DNA from 3 places in the Solibacillus kalamii genome. Region 3 is predicted to be linked to each of the others. Evidence: riboswitches for the same ligand, from Rfam matches in the RefSeq annotation. Region 3 holds a riboswitch; each other region holds the start of a gene.
The links. A riboswitch is a leader RNA that binds a small molecule or an ion and turns the genes downstream of it on or off. The one in region 3 is predicted to bind thiamine pyrophosphate.
Positions count from the first base shown of each region.

Region 1: linked by a shared signal. The riboswitch ahead of thiW (energy coupling factor transporter S component ThiW) and the one ahead of tenA (thiaminase II) in region 3 are both predicted to bind thiamine pyrophosphate.
Region 2: linked by a shared signal. The riboswitch ahead of thiT (energy-coupled thiamine transporter ThiT) and the one ahead of tenA (thiaminase II) in region 3 are both predicted to bind thiamine pyrophosphate.

Region 1 is NZ_NHNT01000019.1:7,524-15,246, reverse strand. It holds partial or broken gene CBM15_RS18575 (isochorismatase family protein) at 1-360, opposite strand, end outside; gene dhbC (isochorismate synthase DhbC) at 419-1,621, opposite strand; gene CBM15_RS18565 (2,3-dihydro-2,3-dihydroxybenzoate dehydrogenase) at 1,668-2,456, opposite strand; gene CBM15_RS18560 (3'-5' exonuclease) at 3,141-3,896, shown strand; gene CBM15_RS18555 (nucleotidyltransferase) at 4,186-4,986, shown strand; gene CBM15_RS18550 (cupin domain-containing protein) at 5,066-5,638, shown strand; TPP riboswitch at 5,759-5,848, shown strand; gene thiW (energy coupling factor transporter S component ThiW) at 5,939-6,445, shown strand; gene CBM15_RS18540 (VOC family protein) at 6,820-7,218, opposite strand; gene CBM15_RS18535 (SRPBCC family protein) at 7,498-7,723, opposite strand, start outside.
Region 2 is NZ_NHNT01000006.1:43,353-51,075, reverse strand. It holds gene CBM15_RS10305 (exonuclease SbcCD subunit D) at 1-848, shown strand, start outside; gene CBM15_RS10300 (AAA family ATPase) at 851-3,904, shown strand; gene CBM15_RS19535 (hypothetical protein) at 3,960-4,088, opposite strand; gene CBM15_RS10295 (magnetosome magnetite crystal formation protein family) at 4,156-4,488, opposite strand; TPP riboswitch at 4,605-4,713, shown strand; gene thiT (energy-coupled thiamine transporter ThiT) at 4,844-5,410, shown strand; gene map (type I methionyl aminopeptidase) at 5,601-6,353, shown strand; gene CBM15_RS10280 (polyphosphate kinase 2 family protein) at 6,525-7,367, shown strand; gene CBM15_RS10275 (GNAT family N-acetyltransferase) at 7,440-7,723, shown strand, end outside.
Region 3 is NZ_NHNT01000002.1:156,753-164,475, reverse strand. It holds gene CBM15_RS04460 (glycine betaine ABC transporter substrate-binding protein) at 1-444, opposite strand, end outside; gene CBM15_RS04455 (bifunctional 2',3'-cyclic-nucleotide 2'-phosphodiesterase/3'-nucleotidase) at 641-3,004, opposite strand; gene thiE (thiamine phosphate synthase) at 3,130-3,747, opposite strand; gene thiD (bifunctional hydroxymethylpyrimidine kinase/phosphomethylpyrimidine kinase) at 3,731-4,543, opposite strand; gene thiM (hydroxyethylthiazole kinase) at 4,540-5,283, opposite strand; gene tenA (thiaminase II) at 5,261-5,953, opposite strand; TPP riboswitch at 6,031-6,129, opposite strand; TPP riboswitch at 6,196-6,294, opposite strand; gene CBM15_RS04430 (NAD(P)H-dependent flavin oxidoreductase) at 6,431-7,411, opposite strand; gene CBM15_RS04425 (glycoside hydrolase family 18 protein) at 7,532-7,723, opposite strand, start outside.

The sequences.
Region 1 (7,723 bases), on a different contig from region 3:
TATGATATCCGCCTTGCCTGGTGCCAGTTCATCGATTACTTTTGTAACGTTCGGGTCATCTTTTAGTCCCGTCCCCCAAAAGTCAGTCAGTAATGCGCGGTCCTCTGGGTTTTGATTGCCTGATTGCGCCGTATAGACAACAGGAATGTCAAGTTCATCGCATTGTTTTCTGATTGCTTTTATGTTGGCAATCAATTTACGAACTAATGACGAATCCTTCTCATAATAATCGATAAAGTATTGCTGCATATCATGAATGAGTAGGACAGACTTGTTCGGATCGACTTCCCACCCTACTTTGTTTTTTGGAAGATTGCTTTCTTTCGGCATTTTATATGATGAGATCGCTGGAATAGCCATCTAAATCACTCCTTTTCCTTTTTTGGTGAACCCTGTTGTATTTCATGTAATTACTCGTTTAAATATCCTTCAGCTGCTCTGTATGGATGCCCATTGCGCGAAGCATTGTCTGGAATTTCGCACCCGTTTCAGCCAATTCTTCTTCAGGCTTCGATTCACTCACAACGCCTGCTCCCGCAAATAATCGTAACGAATCGCCATTTGCCTCTGCGCAGCGAATCGTCACAACCCATTCCCCGTCGCCTTCAGCATCACACCAACCGATCGTGCCTGTAAAGAAGCCGCGGTCAAACGGTTCAATTTCCGCAATTGCCTGTCTTGCCTTTTCCGTTGGTGCCCCGCAAACAGCTGGTGTAGGCTGCAGTGCAATGGCTAAATCAAGGGATGAGATATCCGCATTCAACAGCTCTCCTTTAATGACTGTCGATAGATGCATCATCGTTTCCGTATAAACGACTGACGGTTTTTCCGGAACTTCGATCGTTTTAAGTAATGGACGCAATCCCTTGACGACTGCTTCCACGACGACCGCATGCTCATATAAATCCTTTGGAGACGAAAGCAGTTCCTCTTTACGTCTTTGGTTCTCTACTGGATCTTCACTTCTAGGTCTTGAACCGGCCAATGGGTTCGCGATGGCGTACATCCCTCGTCTTGAAACAAGCAGCTCCGGACTAGCTCCGATAAGTGAAATCTTTTGATTTCCGTATTCAATTGATGCTGCAAACGTATATCCATGTTTGTTTTGATAGGCAAGGTTACGTAAAAGCTTCGGAAGGTCAATCGGTTTATTAAGACTTACCTCCAATGAACGCGACAGCACAATTTTGTCGAGTTCGCCGCTTCGTATTCTTTCAATGCCTTGCATGACACCTTGCTTATAGCGCTCTGGTGAAGGAATGGATACGAGCCGATTGACAGTAACAGGTGCTGAACTGGACACTTCCCTTTCCTCCTGCTGCAATGATGGCACGATTTGTATAGACTCCGGCACATGTAAACATGGCTTTCTATAGTTATCAAATGGCACCGCGCCCGTTACAATTGGTCGTGGATGCCCTTGTTCTTTTGCCTTCTTCAGCGCTCCCGCTACCCTCTCGGTTAATCCTTCCATCTGGTTTTGATGTGGTTCACCCGCTGGAACATGCATGAATATGCCTTTGCCTAAAATCGTTCTTTTTGGAGTTTCAATGAAAAAGTCACCAACTTCATAGTCATCTAAAAGTTCATGTTCGATTACTGCTTTTTGTTTGCTTACCATATTACCGCTCCTTTTCGTTTCACTATTCTGAATTCAAAAGACAGACTTAGCAGGCTCCCAATGTCGCGCCGCCATCCACGACAAGATTGCTCATCGTAATATGGCTTGAGTGATCGGACAGGAAAAACAGAATAGCATCGACAATATTGTCGGGTTGTGCAATCTTTTTCAGCGGAATTCCTACTTTATACGTTTCAGGTATCCCTTTAATCATTACTTCAGCGCCATGATCATCAGGCCACATCGAACGCTGCATGTCCGTATCTGTCGACCCTGGTGAAACGATATTGCAGCGTATATTATGCTCTGCCAGCTCTAAACCGAGACATTTTGTAAACATGACCGTTGCCGCCTTTGATGCTGCATAGGCCGCCATCGAAATTCTCGGTACACTTGCAGCATTGGATCCGACTGTTACAATCGACCCTGTTTTTCTTTGAATCATATAACGACTTACTGCTCTTGAAACATAAAACACGCCTGTCGTATTAATTGAAAAGATTCTTGCCCAGTCACGGTCAGTGCATGATTCGACCGGTCCTGTAGCCAATGCGCCTGCTACATTGACGAGCATTTCGATTGGCCCGATTTCGTTTTCCACTTTCTCGACAACCGCATCAATGGCATTACTTTCTCCCACATCTGCAGAAAATGCGAAAACTTCGTGGCCCTGCTCTATTAAACCATTCACATGGCTTCTCAATTTTTCCTCGTTATAATCGATTACAACTACTTTTACTCCTAATGTAGCCAAGCTTTTGACAAGGCTTGCGCCAATTCCTTGGGCTCCACCTGTCACAAGTGCAACTTTCCCTCTTAACTCCTGAAAGTTCACTTCAACACTTCCTTTCTCATTTACAGTTATGTAAAGACAGCTTGATTTCTTATTAGAACCATCCCTCAATCAATAATGATAATCATTATCAATTGATTCTATTAGCAATGATAGGCCTAACATTTTACAACGTCAAGAGACATTCAAACAATCCCATAAAAAGACCTAAGTTTCGTTTTAGTGCTGATTTAAAGAGGTAAAATTAGGTATTTCACAAGATTTTATAAGGAAAACTACGGCATAAAAATCCAAATAAAGGAAGGAAGGTGAACTTGCTCTACTCTATCATGTAGTCTTATCAATTCATTACTGACCAGTAGAGAAGGCATCATTGTGTAAATATTTTGTAAGAAATACACTCTTGGAAATGGAATCGATAGGAATATTGAATTACTGTACAAAAGATTATGAAATTTGTTTGATTTTCCTGCGAATATTAAATTATTTTCTGTTCATACGGAACACCTTTATAAACCTGCTACTAAAACTTTCCTAACGTCTAATTCCATAAAAATGGCATAAATCAGAAAATTTTTGTTTAACAACCGCTTGTTTGTGATATTTACAGAAAAAAAGCTCTACATAAAACGTGCAGTATAAGTGTAGTGGTCAGCTTTTTATTTATTATTTACTTCATATATGGTTCAATTATAGAACAAACGTTCCAATTAAGAGGTGAAGTTTATGAACATTGAACGGCTGCACATCCGAATCATGATTACGTGCTCGATTGTCAGCTTTGCCAAACGGGAAGCATTGGCCGCTAGCTATCCAATGGAGGCAATTGATGAACTCGAACAGCACGGCTATATTGCCTGCACGCGCTATGGCGACTATTACAATACGAAGCTTGCCGCGCAGTATTTGAGGAAATTTATGACAACGTACAGTCCGCGCTTAAAGGTTGCGAAGATGGTGGAACTGCTGGATCACGCACCCGAATATGTCGTCGTCGATATTGAAACGACGGGAGGCTCTGCTGCTAGGGGCGATAAAATCGTAGAAATTGCTGCGTTAAAAATTCGCCATGGTGAAACGGTGGACCTCTTTCACCGGTTTGTGAATCCGGAAAAACCAATCAAAAATTCGCATATTCACGGGATTACTAATGAACGCGTCAAACATGAACAAACGATCTCCCCTGTCATTCATGCGTTTAAAGCTTTTTTAGGTGATTTGCCGATCGTCAGTCATCATATCGGGTTTGACTGGTACAGCTTTCTTGCGCTGGAGTTTTTCCGAAATGGCATTCGCCCGACAAATCCGGCTGCCTGTACTGTACTGCTTGCAAGAAAATATTTGGACAGCCCGAGAAATAATTTAAATGTCATTGCCGAGACGTATAACATCCCGCTACTAAAGCATCATACAGCCGATGCCGATGCGATTTGCGCCAATGAAATATTGCAGCTTATTATGAAAAAAGCGACTGCACAGTAGGAGACGGTTCTTTTTGTGCGATCGCTTTTTTGTTGATTTTATTAGAATAGTTGGGAGGGTTATTAGAAAATGTCGGCGGGATATTAGAACATCGGAGTGCTTTATTTGAAGATGTCGGATGGTTATTAGAACAACTGAGTGATATATTAGAAAATCGCAATTATATTAGAACATTTTTGGGTTTATTAGAACATTGCCGGTCGTTATTAGAATTATTTACATGCCTCCTGTTTTGTTTGAAACTATTTCCAGCCTATGGACGTAGAATAGAACAATTGGAGGTGTACGGATGAGAAACTTATCTTCAAATATGATGCTTACCGGGATATTGATCACTGCCCTATGCGGGAACTGGATCATCCTAAATTATGATGGGGTCGTGATTTATCCGGAAGCTTCTTATCTTACTTTCGGAATCGGGTTAGTACTGGTAGGATGCACTTTTCTAATGAATCAAATCTTCAGTTACCGGGAACAGGAAAAAGCACATACAAAAGATAAACGGCATGCTTTAAACGAATGGCTTATTGCTAATCAGCCAGTTAATAAATGGGTGTTTGGACTCGTTATTCTCCCGCTTGTGATCGCACCGTTTTATAGCTGGACGCTGTTTTTTACGATGCTGGAATGGTATTTATTTTCGGGGCTTGTAATAGCCGGTATTATTTACATGCTGAAAGGTGACAGAGTAGAAGACAATAAGGATTGGGAGTATAAAGGGAAGACAAAAAAGATGCTTGATCTGATCGATTACCGTAAACATCCGTTTAATATTTCGCTTATTATCTACATCCTGGTCATTGTCAGTTTTGTGTTAAGTAAAAGATTGGATATTCCGCTCTATATGGAAACAGGAGGCAACTCGCGCTACGTTACTTCTTTGCCAACAATTTCATTTTTAATGTCTTCCTTAATGGTAGTGAGTACGTTTATTTATATTATCAGTCATGGGGATTTTTTTGGTTTTCGTAAAGCCGAGTTAAGTTATGAAAGAGTCATGTTCGTCCACTTTGCAGAAATTATTGTATGTGGTGCTACCCTGTTTATTTTAATATTCACATTAATCAATGCGTTGTATGTGTATTTTTAGATGGATGGCTACTTTCGACAATAGGCACACACCGGTAAATTATTGCATACTTTAACTACAATAAAAAAGAGGTGAACTATTGAATCCGAATCAAGATTATACATCAGTGCAGCCCCAGTTTACATTCGACCTTAATAAAAACCCGTTATTCGTAAAAGACCAGCAAAATTTTATTAATGTAATGGGCGTCAACCAGTTAAACACATTGGATAATATATCGCTGCTTGATATTTATTTGAGTGCCAATAATGTCATTGAACCGCACTACCACCAAAATGCGGCGGAACTTGTTTATTGTATTGCGGGAAGTGCGATTGTTTCGATTTTGAATCCGTTTACGAAACAGCTGATGCATTTTCCGATTACCCCCGGCCAGGTGGCAAACGTTCCTCAAGGGTGGTGGCATTACGAAGTCGCCACGCAAAACAACACGCATCTGCTCGCCATTTTCAACGCACCGACACCTGAAGTCATTTTAGGTTCCGACCTCCTCAAGCTGACACCAGCAAATATTATGGCCCACACATATGGGATGAACGAAAATTTATGGACGCAGGCAGTTGCACCGGTAAGGCCGAATACGTTCATCGGTCCACCAAACCCATGGCAGCAAGTCCAGCCCGGCAACTACGGCGGCGGGTATGAGCAGTAGTTTTTCTCGGTCAAAGGAATCAAATTTCAAAAAAGCATTTGCATAATGAAACGGCCATGTTATGATAACTGTGAAATTAACCTAATATTGGCAGAAGTTAATCTGCTCGTAATTGAATATGAAAACTACTAGGGGCGCCTGTTTGGCTGAGAAGTACCCTTTGCACCTGATCTAGGTAATACTAGCGTAGGAAAGTAGTGTCGACCCCTTTTTTTATTATTTGTTTTAGGCTGCGATACCACTTTCTTTAGTTGAAAGTGGTTTTTTTGTTGCAAAATTTTATTGTAAAGGATGGTAGAAATGAATAAAACGAGGAAGCTTACGTATTCAGCGATTATCGCTGCACTTACAACGATTCTCAGCAGTTTTGTGTACATCCCTTTAGGTTTTGCCAAAATTTTTCCGATTCAGCATTTTGCCAATGTTGTATCGGCGGTGTTGCTCGGTCCATGGTATGCGGTATTACAGGCATTCCTTACATCGACATTGAGAAACTTAATGGGGACAGGCAGTATATTTGCTTATCCAGGGAGTATGATCGGTGCCTTTTTGGCTGCGTTTCTATTTGCGAAAACGAAGAAGTTAGCGTTTGCGGCAGTAGGTGAAGTAATCGGGACCGGGTTGCTCGGTGCGATGGCTACTTATCCGATCGCCATTTTGTTTTTAGGTCAGGAAGCGGCGCTGTTCGGTTTTGTCCCGGCATTTATGATGAGTTCTTTTGCGGGGTCGCTTTTAGGCTATGGCTTGCTGAAGATTATGGTGAGAAACCGGGCGTTTGGCGGGATGCTTTATCATAATGCCGGGTGAATGGAAGGTTTTTATTAGAAATTTTTGTGTCGTTATTAGAACTTCTTGGCGGGATATTAGACATCTGCGCATGATATTAGAACAGTTTGGAATTTTTGGTAGAACGGGCTTATTCCTAAATAAGATGGCGCGTCCATTTTGCGGTAGCCTTCCGTTTTTATTAGAAGATTTGTGATGGATATTAGAAGTTTGCAGGGGGTTATTAGAACTTCTGTGGACGATATTTGAACATATTAAAGACTTATTAGCACAACTCACACTTATATTAGAAATTCTCATTTTTATTAGAAGATTTTAAAATATATTAGAACAACTATGCCCTATATTAGAAAACGAAGCGCCGGGTATATCAATCGATACATCCGGCACAATTTTTAGTTAGGTAAATTAATCTGCCAAGATACGCCGTAACGGTCATTTACCCAGCCGAACTTCTTACTGAAACCGTAATTACCGATTGGCATTAGCGAATGCCCGCCTTCAAGCAATTTTTCATAAAGATGGTCGGTTTCTTCTTCCGTATCACACGTAATAAAAATAGAGAATGACGGTGTGAAATTAAATTCATGCTTAATATTACTGTCAATGCACATAAATTCCTGACCTTTTATCGAAAAAGTGGCTTGCATGACTTTTCCTTCGTCTCCGCCTTCATTTGCCCCGTAGTGAACAATGCTTGTAATTTCCGCATCATCGATAAGTGATGTATAGAAGTTCATCGCTTCTTCTGCAACGCCGCCTTGAAACATTAAAAATGGTTTTGCGCTTTTCATCGTACTTTTCCCCCTTCTTAATTCAAATTTGCACCACTTCAATTTAGCCTATTTTACCCTTTTTCGCGAACTTTTCCCCTTTAAGTTAGAGGCATCTCCTAACTAGACGATGCCTTTGGTTTAAATTTCGCGATGAGCTGTTGTTCCGAAGATGCGGCTACTTCTTCTGGAACCGAATAAAGATATAGTAGAGCAATTCCAACCTTTTATTAGAAAATCTTCCCCGAAAATTCAATCACCGGGTGGTCATGACCCCTACCCGGTGTTTCATTATACGCCCTAACCTTGATAGCTCACTTTGCCGGTCTCAACTAATTCCTTCAGACCCATGAACATTAAGTTCCAGCCATGTTCTGTGCCATCTCGCATTTCATCTAGAGCTTTTACGATGTCAGCATCTGTCCATTGCTCTTCATTTTCAACATGGATCAGTTGGGTGAACGTCATTTCACTGCCTTGTCCCAACTCTTTCAGCTCCACTGTGATCGTATCTTCCAGTTCGCTG
Region 2 (7,723 bases), on a different contig from region 3:
TTGGTCATTTAGAACAGAATATCGATCCGGTCATAATGCACGATGAATACGGAGAAGTTCACTTTTATTTAGTTCCATTTGCAGAGCCTTCAATTGTACGGGCAGTATTTGACGATCAATCCGTTACAACTCATGAAGCGGCGATGGCGAAAATCATTGAACAGATTAAACAGACAATGGACTGTACGAAACGTAATATCATTATCGGCCATGCTTTCATTACAAAAGACGGGATGCCGGAACCGAATACGAGTGACTCTGAACGCAAGTTGACGATTGGCGGGACGGAGTGTATCAGTTCAGCGTTGTTTGAACCGTTCTGTTATACAGCGTTAGGCCATTTACACCAGGCCCACTTTGTCGCAAACGAGAAAATCCAATATGCAGGATCACCACTTAAGTATTCAGAATCTGAAGTGACACATAAAAAGGGATTTTTGATTGTTGATTTAAATGAAGACGGGGCAGTGGCGATTGAAAAAAGAATGCTTGCACCAGTACGGGATATGCGTGTCGTGACGGGAATGCTTGAGGATATATTGCAGCATAAAGTAAACGACGATTATGTATTTGTAAAATTACAGGATGAACATTATGTAAAAGGTGCTGCCGAACTTGTCCGCACAGTTTATCCCAATGCTTTGCATATTGAACGAACGGTTGTGTATGAACAACTTGAACAGCATGCGACAACAATGAACCGTGTTCAGATGGATGATTCGGAACTGTTTGAGCTATTTTATACGGAGATAACAGGCAAGCCTTTAAGTGATGAAATAAAAGAGATTTATACAGATGTTTTAGAGCAGCTAATCGAAAATGAACGTGAAAAACAGGAGGTGCTGTAACGATGAAGCCAATAAAATTATCGATGACAGCATTTGGACCATATCATCAAAAAGAAGTCATTGATTTTACTAAACTCCATGAACATGGAATTTTTGTCGTTTCCGGTGCAACGGGCGCGGGAAAAACGACTATTTTTGATGCGATTACGTTTGCGCTTTATGATTCTGGAAGTGGAGAGGATCGGGAAAAGTCGCTGTTTTTGCGCAGTGATTTTGCGGATGAAACAGTTGATACGGAAGTCGAACTAGAATTTGAAGTACGCGGTCGCCTTTACCGTATTTGGCGGAAATTTGGTCATGACGGGGCAAGTGCAAAGCGCGAGTTTTTTGAAATTACGGATGGGGTCATTGTGCCCGCTGTAGAGAAGTTTCAAGTGAAGCTCATTCAGTCGAAAGTTGAAGAACTGATCGGCTTAACACAGTCCCAGTTCAATCAAATCGTCATGCTGCCGCAAGGGGAATTTCAAAAGCTCCTCACTTCGGAATCAAAGCATAAAGAAGAGATTTTCCGGAAAATTTTCAAAACGGAACGCTTTACGAAGATGGTGGAACTGCTGAAAGAGAAAAAGAATATTGCTGAAAAGCATTATGAACAAGCAAGGATGCAGCAGGACAATACGATTCATGATATTCGGTCCCGGCTTCCGCACAGAGAATCGGAACTGTTTACAGCACTGAACAATGATGTCATTAATCTGTATCAAGTAAAAACGGCATTGGAAACAGAACAGCAATTTTATGAAGAGCAATGTGCTGCATTAAAAGGGGAATATGCTACCTCGAAAATGCATTTACAAACGTTAGTTAAATCATTAAATGAGCAAAGGCTGTTAAATGAGCGAATTGAAAAGTTTTTAATCAGGAAAACCCGGCTCGATGAATTGCTGCAGCAAAAGGATAAAATACAAGCAGAACAACAGAAACTTGTACTTGCAAAAAAGGCTAATCAAATAGAACCTTTAGAACGTGAATATGAGAAGGTAAAACGGCAGCTTGAACATGCGGAAGTTTCCTTACAGAAAGCAAAGGCTGACTATGAACGTGCACAGGCACAACTTCTGCAGGTGACAAATCACTATCAGGAGCAAAAGCAGCATGAGCCACTGTTGGATGAATATACGAAATCAATTTCACAGCTTGAACAGCTTGTCCCGATCTATCAATCGATTAATGCGCAGCGGGAAAAGGTGGAAAAGCTTACAGAAAACCAGAAGAACGCAAAGCAATTATTTGATAAGCTCCAAAAGGAAGCAGCTTCTTTAAAAGAAAAACATCAACAGCAGCAGGCTATTATAAATGAGTTGGAAGATGCGACAGTGACGTACCATGAAACGTATGAAGCACATGCTGCATTAACACGGAAAATTGAAATGGCAAAAGAAGTGGCTGCAATACAAATGAATATAGAAACTTTAGTGAAACAGCTTGCTGATAAGAAACAAATTGCCGATGGAGCGCAACAGAAGCTGCAAAATATGGAGCAGCAAATACGCAGCAATCAGGCAGCGTTTCTAGCGGCTTCATTACATCATGGGGAAGCATGTCCTGTATGTGGGAGCAGGGAGCATCCAGCCATTCATAATAGCGAAGCGTTTACCATTGATGAAAATGCACTGGAACATCTTCGTCAAGAAGGCGACCGTGCTATGCAAAGTTTTTACAAGGTCAATTCGAAATTGGATGTAGAAAAGGCAGCATTGGAACAGAAAAGAAGTGCTCTAGAGTTACTGAACGTTGAGCTTTCACAACTACATCATTATGAACAGCAATTGGCCGAACTGACTGAGCAATTGACAAAGCAAAAGCAGCAGCAGGCACAGCTCATCACTGAAAAGAAAACGATGGCACAGCTTATTGAAAGTAAAGAAGTGCTGCAAGGCCGTATTGAAAAAGGGCAGCAATATGTAGTCGATATTGATAAACAATATGCACAAGAAAAAGGGAAGCTTGAGCAAAGTGAGCAGTCATTATTGCCTCAGTTTTCCACATTGGATGAAGTAACACAAGAATTGGCAAGCCAGCAGCAAAAACACCGCCATTTAAAAAGTGCAATTCAAAGTGCACTGGAGGCAATGCAAAAAATCCAATTAGATGAGAAATCTTGTGAAGTGAACCATCTACATGCACAAAACCTTGTAACAGAAAAACAGCAGGAGACTATTTTAGCGCAAAAAGCGTTTGATACAGCATTGCAGCAAGAAAGTTTTGACTTGGAAACATATAAGAATGCGTTACTGCCATTAAATGTTCAGCAGCAAATTCAGGATGAAGTTGAAGCTTACAAGCAAAATGTTCATACATTATCTGTTCAAATTGCCGAGGAAGAACCTTTGCTTGAAGGAAAAGAACGGGCTGATTTAACGGCAAGTGAGCAACAGATTCATGAGCTGAATGAGCAAATCGAGGCACAGTATTCTAAAATTACATTAACCCAGTCCTATGTGGAACAATGTGAGGAAACCCTCGAAAAACTTGACCAATCCGCACAGCAGATCGAAAGCTATAAAGCGAAACTGGTGCAGGTGGAGCATGTTTATAATTTAATCCGCGGACAAAACGATTCGAAAATTTCATTTGAGCGATTTGTGCAAATTGGTTATTTGGAAAAAGTAACCCATGCGGCAAATGAACGTTTACGTGTCCTGTCAAATGGTCAATACTTCCTGAAATCTACAGGTCGTAAAGAAGGAAATGCACAAAGCGGGCTCAGTATCGATGTATATGACAGCCATACAGGACAAACGCGGGATGTAAAAACATTGTCCGGCGGTGAAAAATTCAATGCCTCACTTTCATTAGCATTAGGAATGGCCGATGTTATTCAAAGTGTTCAAGGAAGTGTGCATATCGATACGATGTTTATCGATGAAGGCTTCGGTACATTGGATGAGGAGGCGTTAAGACGGGCAATCGATATTTTGATCGATCTTCAGCAAACAGGCCGCTTAATCGGCGTCATCTCCCATGTGGCCGAATTAAAAGCAGCAATGCCTGCCATTTTACAAGTCCAAAAGTTAAAAGAAGGCTACAGTAAAACGGAAATTATTATTAAATAAAGACAACAAAAAACACATTTCACACTAGTTTTAGTGAGAAATGTGTTTTTCTGTATTAACGTTTTGGCGTTCGTCGTGTAGTTGCTGGTTGGGGTGCAGATTTTTTATCCATCATTTTTTTAATGATCGGGTACACGATCGGTCCATATTTAATTGCGGTTTTAATGAGTTTATTTAATTTCATGATACACACTCCTTAACGAATACATTTCGTATAAAAAATATACCCAAAGAAGGAGCTATCATAAACATTAACGTAAAACTTTAATCGCTTGGACTAGATTCCAAATCGCCAGAATAAACGTAATAAGGACTAAAAGAATAAATCCGATAAAATGGGAACTAATAAAGAAATCCTGCACGCTCACTGTCAAAGTGTTATTCCAGGAAAGAACGGAAGTGAAAAAGTAAATCATGTACAAAATCCCTAACAGTATTGGAATTAGTTGAGAAATAAAAGCTTTTTTAGAATGGCCTTTAACGGCTTCATCTTTCGTAACGATAAATATAATTACCGGTAAAATAAACGGTGCAAAATAAAAGCTCAAATAGCTTAGTGCACTTAAACCTTTCGATTGATCCATCATTTATCACTCCTTCGTATCTATTATATGTAATTCTAGTACGTTTCAAAATAATAGTTGTTGAAAGTTGTAGAAATATTCGTTACAATGAGCATGTTCAAACAATAAAAATTTAGATGTACCACAAGGGGTGCCGAGAAAGTCGGCTGAGATTGTGCACGGGATTGCACTGACTCTTTGAACCTGTAAGTTAGCACTTGCGTAGGGATGTGGATAGAATCCGACTGTTCAAACGATAGTCAGGCTTTTGTCCTGATTATCGTTTTTTGCTTTTTCTAAATACCTAGAAGAAGTAAAAGTTCCATTCTATCCCTCTTCACTTTTGTTACATCGGATAAAAGAAAGGGGAATTGTTATGGACAGAAAAAAATTATTGATGATGGTGGAGATAGCGATATTTGCTGCCATCGGACTTGTATTGGACCAAGTATCTTTTAAAATGTGGGCACAGGGCGGGTCAATCAGCTTTGTTATGGTACCGATTATGTTAATGGCCATTCGTTGGGGACTAACAGCAGGACTTGCAACAGGCTTGCTGATCGGCGTTATGCAAATGATGTTCGGCGCTTACATAGTACACTGGCTTCAGGCGATTTTAGATTACGGTCTAGCCTTTACAGTAGTAGGATTGGCGGCAATTGTAAGAAAGCCATTATTACAGGCAACACAATCACTCAATAAAGTAAAAATGGCAATTTATATCGTTATAGGAGCTCTAATAGGCGGAGCTTTAAGATTTGTTTCGCACTTGCTCGCAGGTGTCGTGTTCTTTAAAGAGTACGCAGGCGATGATAATGTGTGGATCTACTCAATAATTTATAACAGTACTTATATGGTACCTGCTACAATAATTACAGCGGTTATTGCAGTTATATTATTCACATCTGCACCCCGTTTACTCAAAAAAGCACAAACACCATAATGAATTGAAAACTCAAGGCTTGCAGCAAGGGATTATTTTCCCGTTGCAAGCTTTTTCTATTTTCTATTGTACAATGTCGTATTAATTTGATCATAAATCCAAATAATTTTAAAATCCTTGAACAATTACAACCGATATTAAGTATGCTATAGTTAAGGGTAGACATTGTTTAAGAGGAAGGAAGTTACACATGATTGTTACTACACAAGAAGAAATAGAAGCGTTTAAAAAAATTGGACGCATTTGTGCTGAAATTCGCGAGGCAATGAAAGCTGCGACAGTACCTGGCGTGACAACGAAAGAATTAGATGAAATTGCAGGCCGTATGTTTGCGGAAGCAGGCGCGGTTTCTGGTCCTAAAGGCGAATACGATTTTCCGGGATATACATGCATTTCAGTAAATCACGAAGTTGCACATGGCATTCCAGGGAACAAGGTTATTCAGGACGGCGATATCGTAAACATTGATGTATCGGGCTCTTTAAACGGATACTTTGCAGATACAGGTATTTCTTTTGTTGTTGGTGAAGGTTATGAAGATAAAGAAAAACTTTGCTCTGTAGCAAAATCAGCATTTGACCGTGCGATGACAAAGGTTAAAGCAGGTTCGAAATTAAATCAGATCGGTAAAGCGGTAGAGCGTGAAGCACGTGATCACGGGTTGACGGTAATTATGAACTTAACAGGACACGGCTTAGGAAAATCATTACACGAAGAACCAAACCATGTATTGAACTATTACGATGCTTGGGATACGACAATCATGAAAGAAGGCATGGTGTTGGCGGTAGAGCCGTTCATTTCGGCGAAGGCTGAGCACATCGTAGAATCAGGTGACGGCTGGACATTTATTACACCGGATAAATCATTAGTTGCCCAGATCGAACACTCGATTATTGTAACGAAAGATAAACCAATCATTTTAACAACATTGGAAGACTAAATTATAACCGTGGGTGCATATATAAGTGCGCCCGCGTTTTTTTGTTCTATTAAAACAGGATGCCGACATAAAATAATCAAATGATTCAAATAAATAACCGCAACAATTACCAATTGCATACACTTTCGAGTAAAATATACATAATAAATGGAATAGGGGAGGCAGCACTATTTGAAAAAGCTACAAGATGTGGATTTATCGCAAAAACTGGAGAAAGAAATCTATAAGAAGCAATTGAAAGCTTTGCAATATGAAATGCTAAATGCCCAGCAATTTTTATTTAATAATAAAATTGGCCTTATTATTGCATTTGAAGGAATGGATGCAGCAGGAAAAGGGGGAGCGATTAAGCGTTTAACAGAACGTATCGATCCGCGTGGGTTAATGGTATGGCCAATTTCTGCCCCGCAGCCCCATGAGATGCGCTATCATTATATGCAACGCTTTTGGAGAAAGCTGCCGCAGCATGGCCAGATTGCGATTTTTGATCGCTCTTGGTATGGTCGGGTGCTGGTGGAGCGTATAGAGGGTTTTGCTGAAGAAGCAGAATGGAAGCGTGCTTATGAAGAAATAAATAGTTTTGAGAAGCAATTGACAGATGAAGATTATATAATGATAAAATTTTGGATTCATATCGATTCGGATGAACAGCTTAAACGTTTTAATGAAAGAGCAGCCGATCCATATAAATCATGGAAATTGACGGCTGAAGATTGGCGGAACCGTGATAAATTTAATTTATATTGTGAGGCAGCCGATGAAATGTTTGAAAAAACTGATTCTGAAAACGCTCCTTGGCACTTAATTCCGGGGAACGACAAAAACTATGCACGTGTTCAAGTACTAAAAGAAGTAGTTATCCATATAGAAAAAGAAGTTACAAAGCGCGGATTAAAGCTCACGAACATTTTCGAAAGCGGTAATAAAACAACTGCACATAAAGAGAAATCGGAATTTATAGATATAACACCAAAGCCTGTAAAATCAAAAAAGAAAAAGTTGAAAAAACGGTAGCAAGCTTTGAAATGAAATGTAGGTGGTTCAATGAAAAGCTTATTCAAGCTATTTCACAAGAAGGAGGGTCCAATGGTTCAACTTATTGGGCAACAATGTTCGCTTCGCACGTTTACCCCGTCCGATGCGAAAGGATTGGCAAAATTATTAAATGACAATAAAATGTATTGGTCCGAATTTGAGCCATTACATCGCGATGAATTTTATACAGAACAAGTACAGTACAATAAAATTTTGGAAAGCATACATTTGTTGCAGTCAAACCGGGAATTTTCATTCGGCATTTTTTATAATGCAACAGGTCAGTTAATCGGGCATATTTCCCTCTATTCAATTAAACGTTTACCTTATTCAAG
Region 3 (7,723 bases):
TACTGTATATACATCAGGCAAGTCTTGTTCTAAACCTTTTCTGGCAAGTGTTTGAATGTTTTCAGCACCGCCTAAAATACCTTTAGGATCTTCAAGTATTTTTAAATCATAAGCCGAGAATTTCCAGTGTGGTGTCCAGCCTGTCACAATAACCGGTTCTTCATTTCGTATTGCCTTATCCAACGTACTCAGCATTCCAGCAGTTGAACTTTCCTGTAATGTCCAGCCTTCCAGATTCTCATATTGCTCCATTACTTCATGGGAAAGGCCAGTTAAACCTGCTCCGGGTTCAGTAGCAACTACTGTATAATCGACTTGTTCGCCAATACTAGAAGACGACGCTCCGGCCGAACTTTCTTTATTCTCCGTATCATCTCCGCAAGCTGCAAGTAGCAGTGCGGAAGACATTCCTAAAGTAATACCCATTGTTTTGATTTTGCTCATCTTCTCATCCTCTTTTAAATTTTTTATCTAAAAAGTAACAACTCAATATTAACAACAGGTTGTTACTATGTCAAAAGGTTTTCTGAAAAAATTAGTTACTTACCGGTATTAATTCTTACTCGTGACAGTCATTTAAACAAACAAAAAAACCTGCAGACAGAAGAAAGGAATTCTTCGCCTACAGGCATTTTTAAAATTATTTTGTTTTTAAACCATACTTGCCAAAGCCGTCTGTACCGTCTCCAATATACTTAATAGCGCTGTTTTCATCCAATACATCAACTGCTTTTTTAGAAGATTCAAATACAACATTTACGCTATCCGGAATCGGAGCGAACTTCCAGTTGCCATCTGCTGTCGGATCAATTGTTTTTTCGGCTAATATATAGTCGATAATTGCCTGACGGTTTTCATCCGGATAAATTTCAACCGCTGTCGCATTACGAACACCTGGGAATGTACCATTCGCACGATAGTTATTTGTCGCTACGATAAATTCCTGTGCTGCATCAATTGGCTTCCCATTATATTGCAGATTGACAATACGTGATGATTTTTCGTTTACAACTTTTCCACTTGCATCATATTTTGCCGGTTTTGTTACATCAATTTCATACGTCACACCGTCAATAACATCATAATTGTATGAACGGTATTCGGCGTTGATTAATTGCTGTTCTTCTGATTTTGTTGCATCTATTTGATTGAATTGGCCTGCAGACATTTCAAGCCATTCTTTCACATCTGCACCTGTTACCTTCAGCATCGCAAGTGTATTATCATATAAATATAAATCTGCTACATTTTTAATTGCAAGCTCACCTTTTGGTACAAATGTATAGTATTCCGGATCACTTCTTGTTCCGGCTTTGAATGGTGCACCAGCTGACAGGACAGGAAGGTTTTCATACGCTGTACCTTTCAACTTTTCTTTCACATAGATTGACTGGGCATTCGTTACAATTTGAATAGAAGGATCATCCTGAACTTGCGAGAAGTAACTGTGAATGTTCGCTGTCGTTGTCCCTACTGCCTGACGCACATATTTAATTGTTCCTTCATGTGCTTCTTTTACACTTTCTACAACCTTAGCGCTGACAGCATCATTATCTTTTGCGATTTCACGAACCGCGCCAGTTCCTGTTGTAACATCCCATGCGTCGTCTTTTTTCTCAAGCTCTAGATCAATGACCCCTAAATGGCTACCAAATTTACCGGCCATAACAATCGGCTTGCCGTTCATTGTTCCTTTTTCAATATCCACATTTGTTATAGAGCTATCCACTTTACCAGGGAATACGCCATGGGCATGCCCTGTAATGATTGCATCCACATCTTCAATTGTAGATAGTAAATACGATACATCCTCTTCCCCTTTTTCATGTGTAGCATCTCCCATACCAGAGTGTGAAAGTACTACGACAACATCTGCTCCTGCTTCTTTCATTTGCGGAACGACTGTTTTAACAGCCTCTACGGAATCATCGACTGTTACTTTTCCTTCTAAATTTGCTTTATCCCATTTTAAAATTTGAGGTGGCACAATACCTGTTACCCCAATATTAATCAACGTTTTTTCACCGTTTGAATCGACTACTTCTTTTTCAATCATGACATATGGCTCATACATTAATTCCTTTGTCGTTGCATTACGCACATTGGCATTTACATACGGGAATGGGGCATCATCCGTTACTTCATCGATAAATTCCAACCCGTAGTTAAACTCGTGGTTACCATATGTCGCGACATCATAATCAAGTGCAATCATCGCAGCAATCGATGGATGAACTTCCCCGTCTTTCAATTTCGTTACTGACTGAATATACGAGCCAAGTGGCGTTCCTTGTATTGCATCTCCATTGTCAAACAGCACTGCATTTGGATTTTCCTCACGCGCCTTTTCGATTAGCAGCGCAGTTTTTGCCAAACCTAAACTGTTCGTTGGCGTATCTTTGTAATAATCATAGTTTACAATATTTGTGTGAATATCCGTCGTTCCTAAAATACGTAAAGAAACCGTCGTATTTGCCTTTACCGGACTGTATTCTTCCAAAAAGCGCTGAAGAATTTTTTGCATCTGTGCTTTTGTTACAAAATCATTCGGGCGAATCGTTCCGTCATCAAAGCCTGTCAGTAATCCTGTTGCTACCGCTTTGGCCATTTCCTGGCGATTGCCTTGTCCAATTTTATTTGCATCTTTAAACTGATCCAATACCTTTTCAGAATATGTTTCCTTATCCTGCAATCCTCTTGCCGCAATAAGGAATGCATGTGTGCGTGTCAGTTTTTCGTCTGGTGCAAATTTAGTTGGAGTTTTTCCTTTAATTAACTTTAATTCTACCGCTTTTTCAATATAAGGCTTAAGTGAATCAGGTACATCCTGAAATTTTACAGTCTGACCAGTACCGACCTCTACTCCCAATGCATCGATTACGGCCTTCACAAACTCTCCACGTGTCATATCTTCATTTTTAGAGACTGGTGCCGCTGAAACTGCTGACATGCCACTTGCTAAAAGTGTTAGCGTTAAGGCTGATGCAGATAGTTTTTTCAACATTTCTTTCACTCCCATATTCTGTAGTGTATAACAGAACTATCATACTAAATTGCCAGAATAGTAGAAAAGAGTAATTTGGTACAGGTTATTCCAATCAAAATAGTACTTATATGACAGAATTTAACTTACAGTGAATTTACAGCCTCTTTTATATTATCGCTATGACTGATTGCCGAAATAACGGCGACTCCATTTACTCCGGTTTGTCTAACAATGAAACTATTTTCTACAGAGATTCCGCCAATTGCTACAATCGGGAATTGGGGGTACTGAGATTTCGCTTCTTGCAGTAACGTCAGCCCGACTGGTGCTCTCGCATCATCTTTTGTGGAAGTTTCATAAATTGGACCAATTCCCGCATAATCCGCCCCATTTGCAATGGCCATTTCGAGTTGCTCCATCGTATGAACCGATACACCGATGATTTTATTTTTCGCGCAAGATCTAAATTGTTTAATACCGGTGTCTTCCTGCCCTACATGAATACCATCTGCATTTAATGTTAATGCAAGCTCGACATCATCATTAATAATAAACGGCACTTTATATGTTTGGCACAGCTTTTGGCATTGACGGGCAAACTCTGCATACGCATCGCCTTTTAATGCATTTTTTCCTTTTTCTCTCAGTTGGAACATCGTAATGCCTGCCTGTAACGCTTCTTCCAAAACAAGCAACGGTTCGCGTTTACAATTGGCCGTTCCCATCACAAAATATTTATTCAAATCAAAAGACATGGACATCGCACATCCCCCGCTGTTCATGATAGGCGAAATGATTTGTCGGACCGAACCCGTGACCAATATTAAGCGGATGACGGATTGCAAGCTGCACATATTTTTTTGCTTCTATTATGGCTGCCTCTATCGATCTGCCTTTTGCCATTTCCGCGGTAATCGCTGCAGAAAATGTACATCCTGTACCGTGAGTATGTTTCGTATCCACCCGCTCGGTTTTCATTTTAAATGGTTGCGTCCCGCGAATGAAAACCGTATCTGTCGCATGCTTACTGTTTAAGTGACCACCCTTAATGACAACACATTTCAGCCCTAGACTTAATAAATCATGCGCCGCTGATGCGATATCCTTTTCCGTTTGTATTTTATAGCCTGTCAGGATTTCCGCTTCCGGTATATTCGGGGTACAAACGGTTGCGAGTGGCAATAACTTTTCTTTAAGAGCTGTTGTTGCCTGCTGCTCTAACAAACTGGCACCGCCTTTTGCAATCATGACCGGATCAACGACAAGCGGAATATCCGTATTTTTTAGTAAAGTCACAATGGCTTCGATAATTTCAGCACTAAACAGCATCCCTGTCTTAATTGCCTTTACGTCGAAATCTTGAAGTACTGCCTTTAGCTGAGCTTGAACGAAATCAGCCGTTGTCGGAAAAATTCCATGCACTCCTTCAGTATTTTGTGCGGTTAATGCGGTGATTACTGATGTACCGAATACACGGAGTTCCTGAAACGTTTTTAAATCGGCTTGAATCCCGGCACCGCCACCGCTATCCGATCCTGCTATCGTACATGTAATCATTTTCGTCCCCCCGCTAAATTTTCTAGTTCATTCAAGAAATTTGTGTGGAAATTTCCTATAGTTGCAACAGAATTGGCACTTGCCTGTTTATATTCATTAAGTAGCGTCAGTAAGTCATCAAACGGTTCTTTACTGTTTGCAAGCACCGCTGCACATAAGGCACTAAGCAAGCAGCCACTCCCCGTCATTTTTGTCACCTTTTCATGACCACCCTCTACAAATTCCACTCTTATCCCATCAGTAATAACATCTTGTTCTCCTGTTACGATCACAATACATTGATAGTTATTAGCCAACTGTTTGGCAGTCACTGCAACATCGATATCTCCTTTGCCACTATCCACACCTTTAGACGCCCAATTTACTCCCGCAAGAGCCGCCATTTCTCCAATATTGCAACGGATTACATTAATCTTTAAAAGGTCGAGCAATTGTTGTGCTGTCTCAGCTCGAAACTTCGTTGCCCCTACACCTACTGGATCCAGAACAACCGGAGTATTATGCATGTTTGCGCTAAGTCCTGCTTTCTTCATCGACTCTATTGTCCGTTCATTCAAAGTGCCCATATTTAAAAGCAAAGCATTGGCCTGGGCAGCCATTTCACCCACTTCTTCTATTGCATCCGCCATTACTGGTGAAGCTCCTACCGCCAGCAAGCCATTCGCTGTAAAATTTGCGACAACATAGTTGGTAATACAATGAACTAATGGTTGTTTATTATAAATTGCTTGCAGACTCATTTACATACACTCCTTGTTCCCAGCTTTGCTTCGTCCAAGGCATTTCCCAAAACATCCATTCGTAATAACAGCTTTTCTTAAAATGCTCCTGTAGTACTTTAAGCTTTGCAGGTTGTTCTTTCGCATATCGATCTAGCATCGATTTTTGTACTTCAATATTTTGAAGCATCTCCTCGGAAGCATATAATGCAATCCACTGTTCATAAAGAGGTATATTGGGGCATGCATCTTTTAATCTTTGCCCAATTTCCTGGTACAGCCATGGGCATGGCAGGATTGCCGCAAATGCTTCTGCTACATCTCCGTTATGCACTGCATTGTACATATGGCTCACATAGTTATAGGCTGCTGGTGCTGGTTCGAATTGTTCCAAATCATCCGCTGTCACACCTAATTCTTTAAACGTTGTACGATGCAACTCAAGCTCGGCATCATGGATAAACTTTGCTGTTTGCAGAAAATATTGAACATCATCATCAGTTGTCGCTTTTGCAGCTGCAAGAGCTAATACTTTCGTATAATGTTTTAAATAATACGCATCCTGCAGCATATAAAACTTAAACTTCTCCAGCGGTAGACTCCCATCTGCAATCCCTTGTACAAAAGGATGATAAAAGCTAGCCTCCCAATAAAAATCCGTTTCTTTTCTTACCTTTTCACAAAATCCCATTGTTACTCCTCCTTTTTGTTGGCGGAAGCACAAAAAAGACGTCTCAACATATAGAGAGACGTCCCCAAAAAGTGTAAGTACCACTTTTCATTGCTCCCTACGTCCGTATTAACGGCCAGGTTCCAAGGGTCAGGTTTTAACCTTCTCAACACTGCTGTGTCCCCCCGCAAATCAAATGCTTGTGTATTTGCAAAAGAAAGACTCCACGTAAAATATACGCGGAGCCAAAGTAAGTACATATGTATAGCTTGTACTTTGCTCCCTACGTCCGTATTAACGGTCAGGTTCTAAGGGTCAGGTTTTAACCTTCTCAACACTGCTGTGTCCCCCCGCAAATGCATTTAATTACCCAGAGTGTAACAAATTAATTCGAACCGGGCAAGTGAATTCAAAAAATTACGAAATTAATAGTTAAATACCTTATACCCAAAATAGCGCATCGTTAGTAAAATTCTGTTACTAATGATGCGCTTACATCTATTGTAAATGGGCTACTGCCGATCTTTTACCAGTCAGTTCATGATAAGCCTGAGCATATTCTTCAGCCAGTTTATCGACATATTGTTTTGTGGAAGTAATCTCTTTAATCGCGCCAATTCCTTGCCCGCTGCCCCAAATATCTTTCCAGGCTTTTGCGGTATTATCGTTAAAGTTCATTGCTGAAGGATCACTTTCTTTTAAATTCCTCGGGTCCATCCCCGCGTTCATGATAGAACCTTTCAAATAATTCCCGTGGATTCCTGTAAATAAATTGCTGTATACAATATCTTCTGCAGTACTATCAACAATCATTTGTTTATATTCTTGACGAGCAAACGCTTCTTCGGTCGCGATGAATGGTGAGCCGATATAGCCAAAATCAGCCCCCATTGCCTGTGCTGCCAACACTGAGTGCCCTCGTGCGATTGAACCTGATAAAGCTAATGGACCGTCAAACCATTCACGAATTTCCTGTACGAGCGCGAATGGACTCTGTTGTCCTGCATGACCGCCTGCGCCTGTTGCTACAGCAATGATGCCGTCTGCACCTTTTTGAATCGCTTTTTTTGCAAAATGATTGTTAATGACATCATGGAAAACGATACCTCCATAACTATGTGCTGCCTCAAATACTTCTTCACGTGCCCCAAGTGAAGTAATAATAATCGGAACTTTATATTTCACACAGAGCTCCATATCCTGTTCCAGACGTTTATTTGTTTTATGAACAATCTGATTAATGGCAAATGGCGCAGCCGGCTGATCCGGATTTTTGGCATTATAGCTGGCCAACTCCTCTGTAATTTCAGCTAACCATTCATCCAACTGGCTTGCCGGTCTTGCATTTAACGCAGGCATTGACCCGACTATTCCTGCCTTACATTGTTCAATGACCAATTTCGGATTGCTAATAATAAACAATGGTGCCCCGATCACTGGGATACGTAAGTTTTGTAAAATTTCCGGAATATTCCCCATCTATAATCCCCCTTTTATTCAGCTACTACTAATACTTCATCAGCTTCAATAAAATCTCCTTCTTAATTTAGATGACAATCAAAAGTCAGATGTTTTTTCATCTGATTTTCTTTCCTTTTGCTATTTCTTCACTACATTAAAATTAGCCCCGATGAGCTGCCAATTTTGCGGGAATGGCAGACCGAGCTTCCAATAGCCGACTCCGCGCAAATTTAATCGCTTTACTAAATCGAACTTCGCCTGAATCGAACGCGCATCTTCAAACCAGACAATATGTGAACGCCCTTGCTCATCATAATAGTTAAAGTAGGG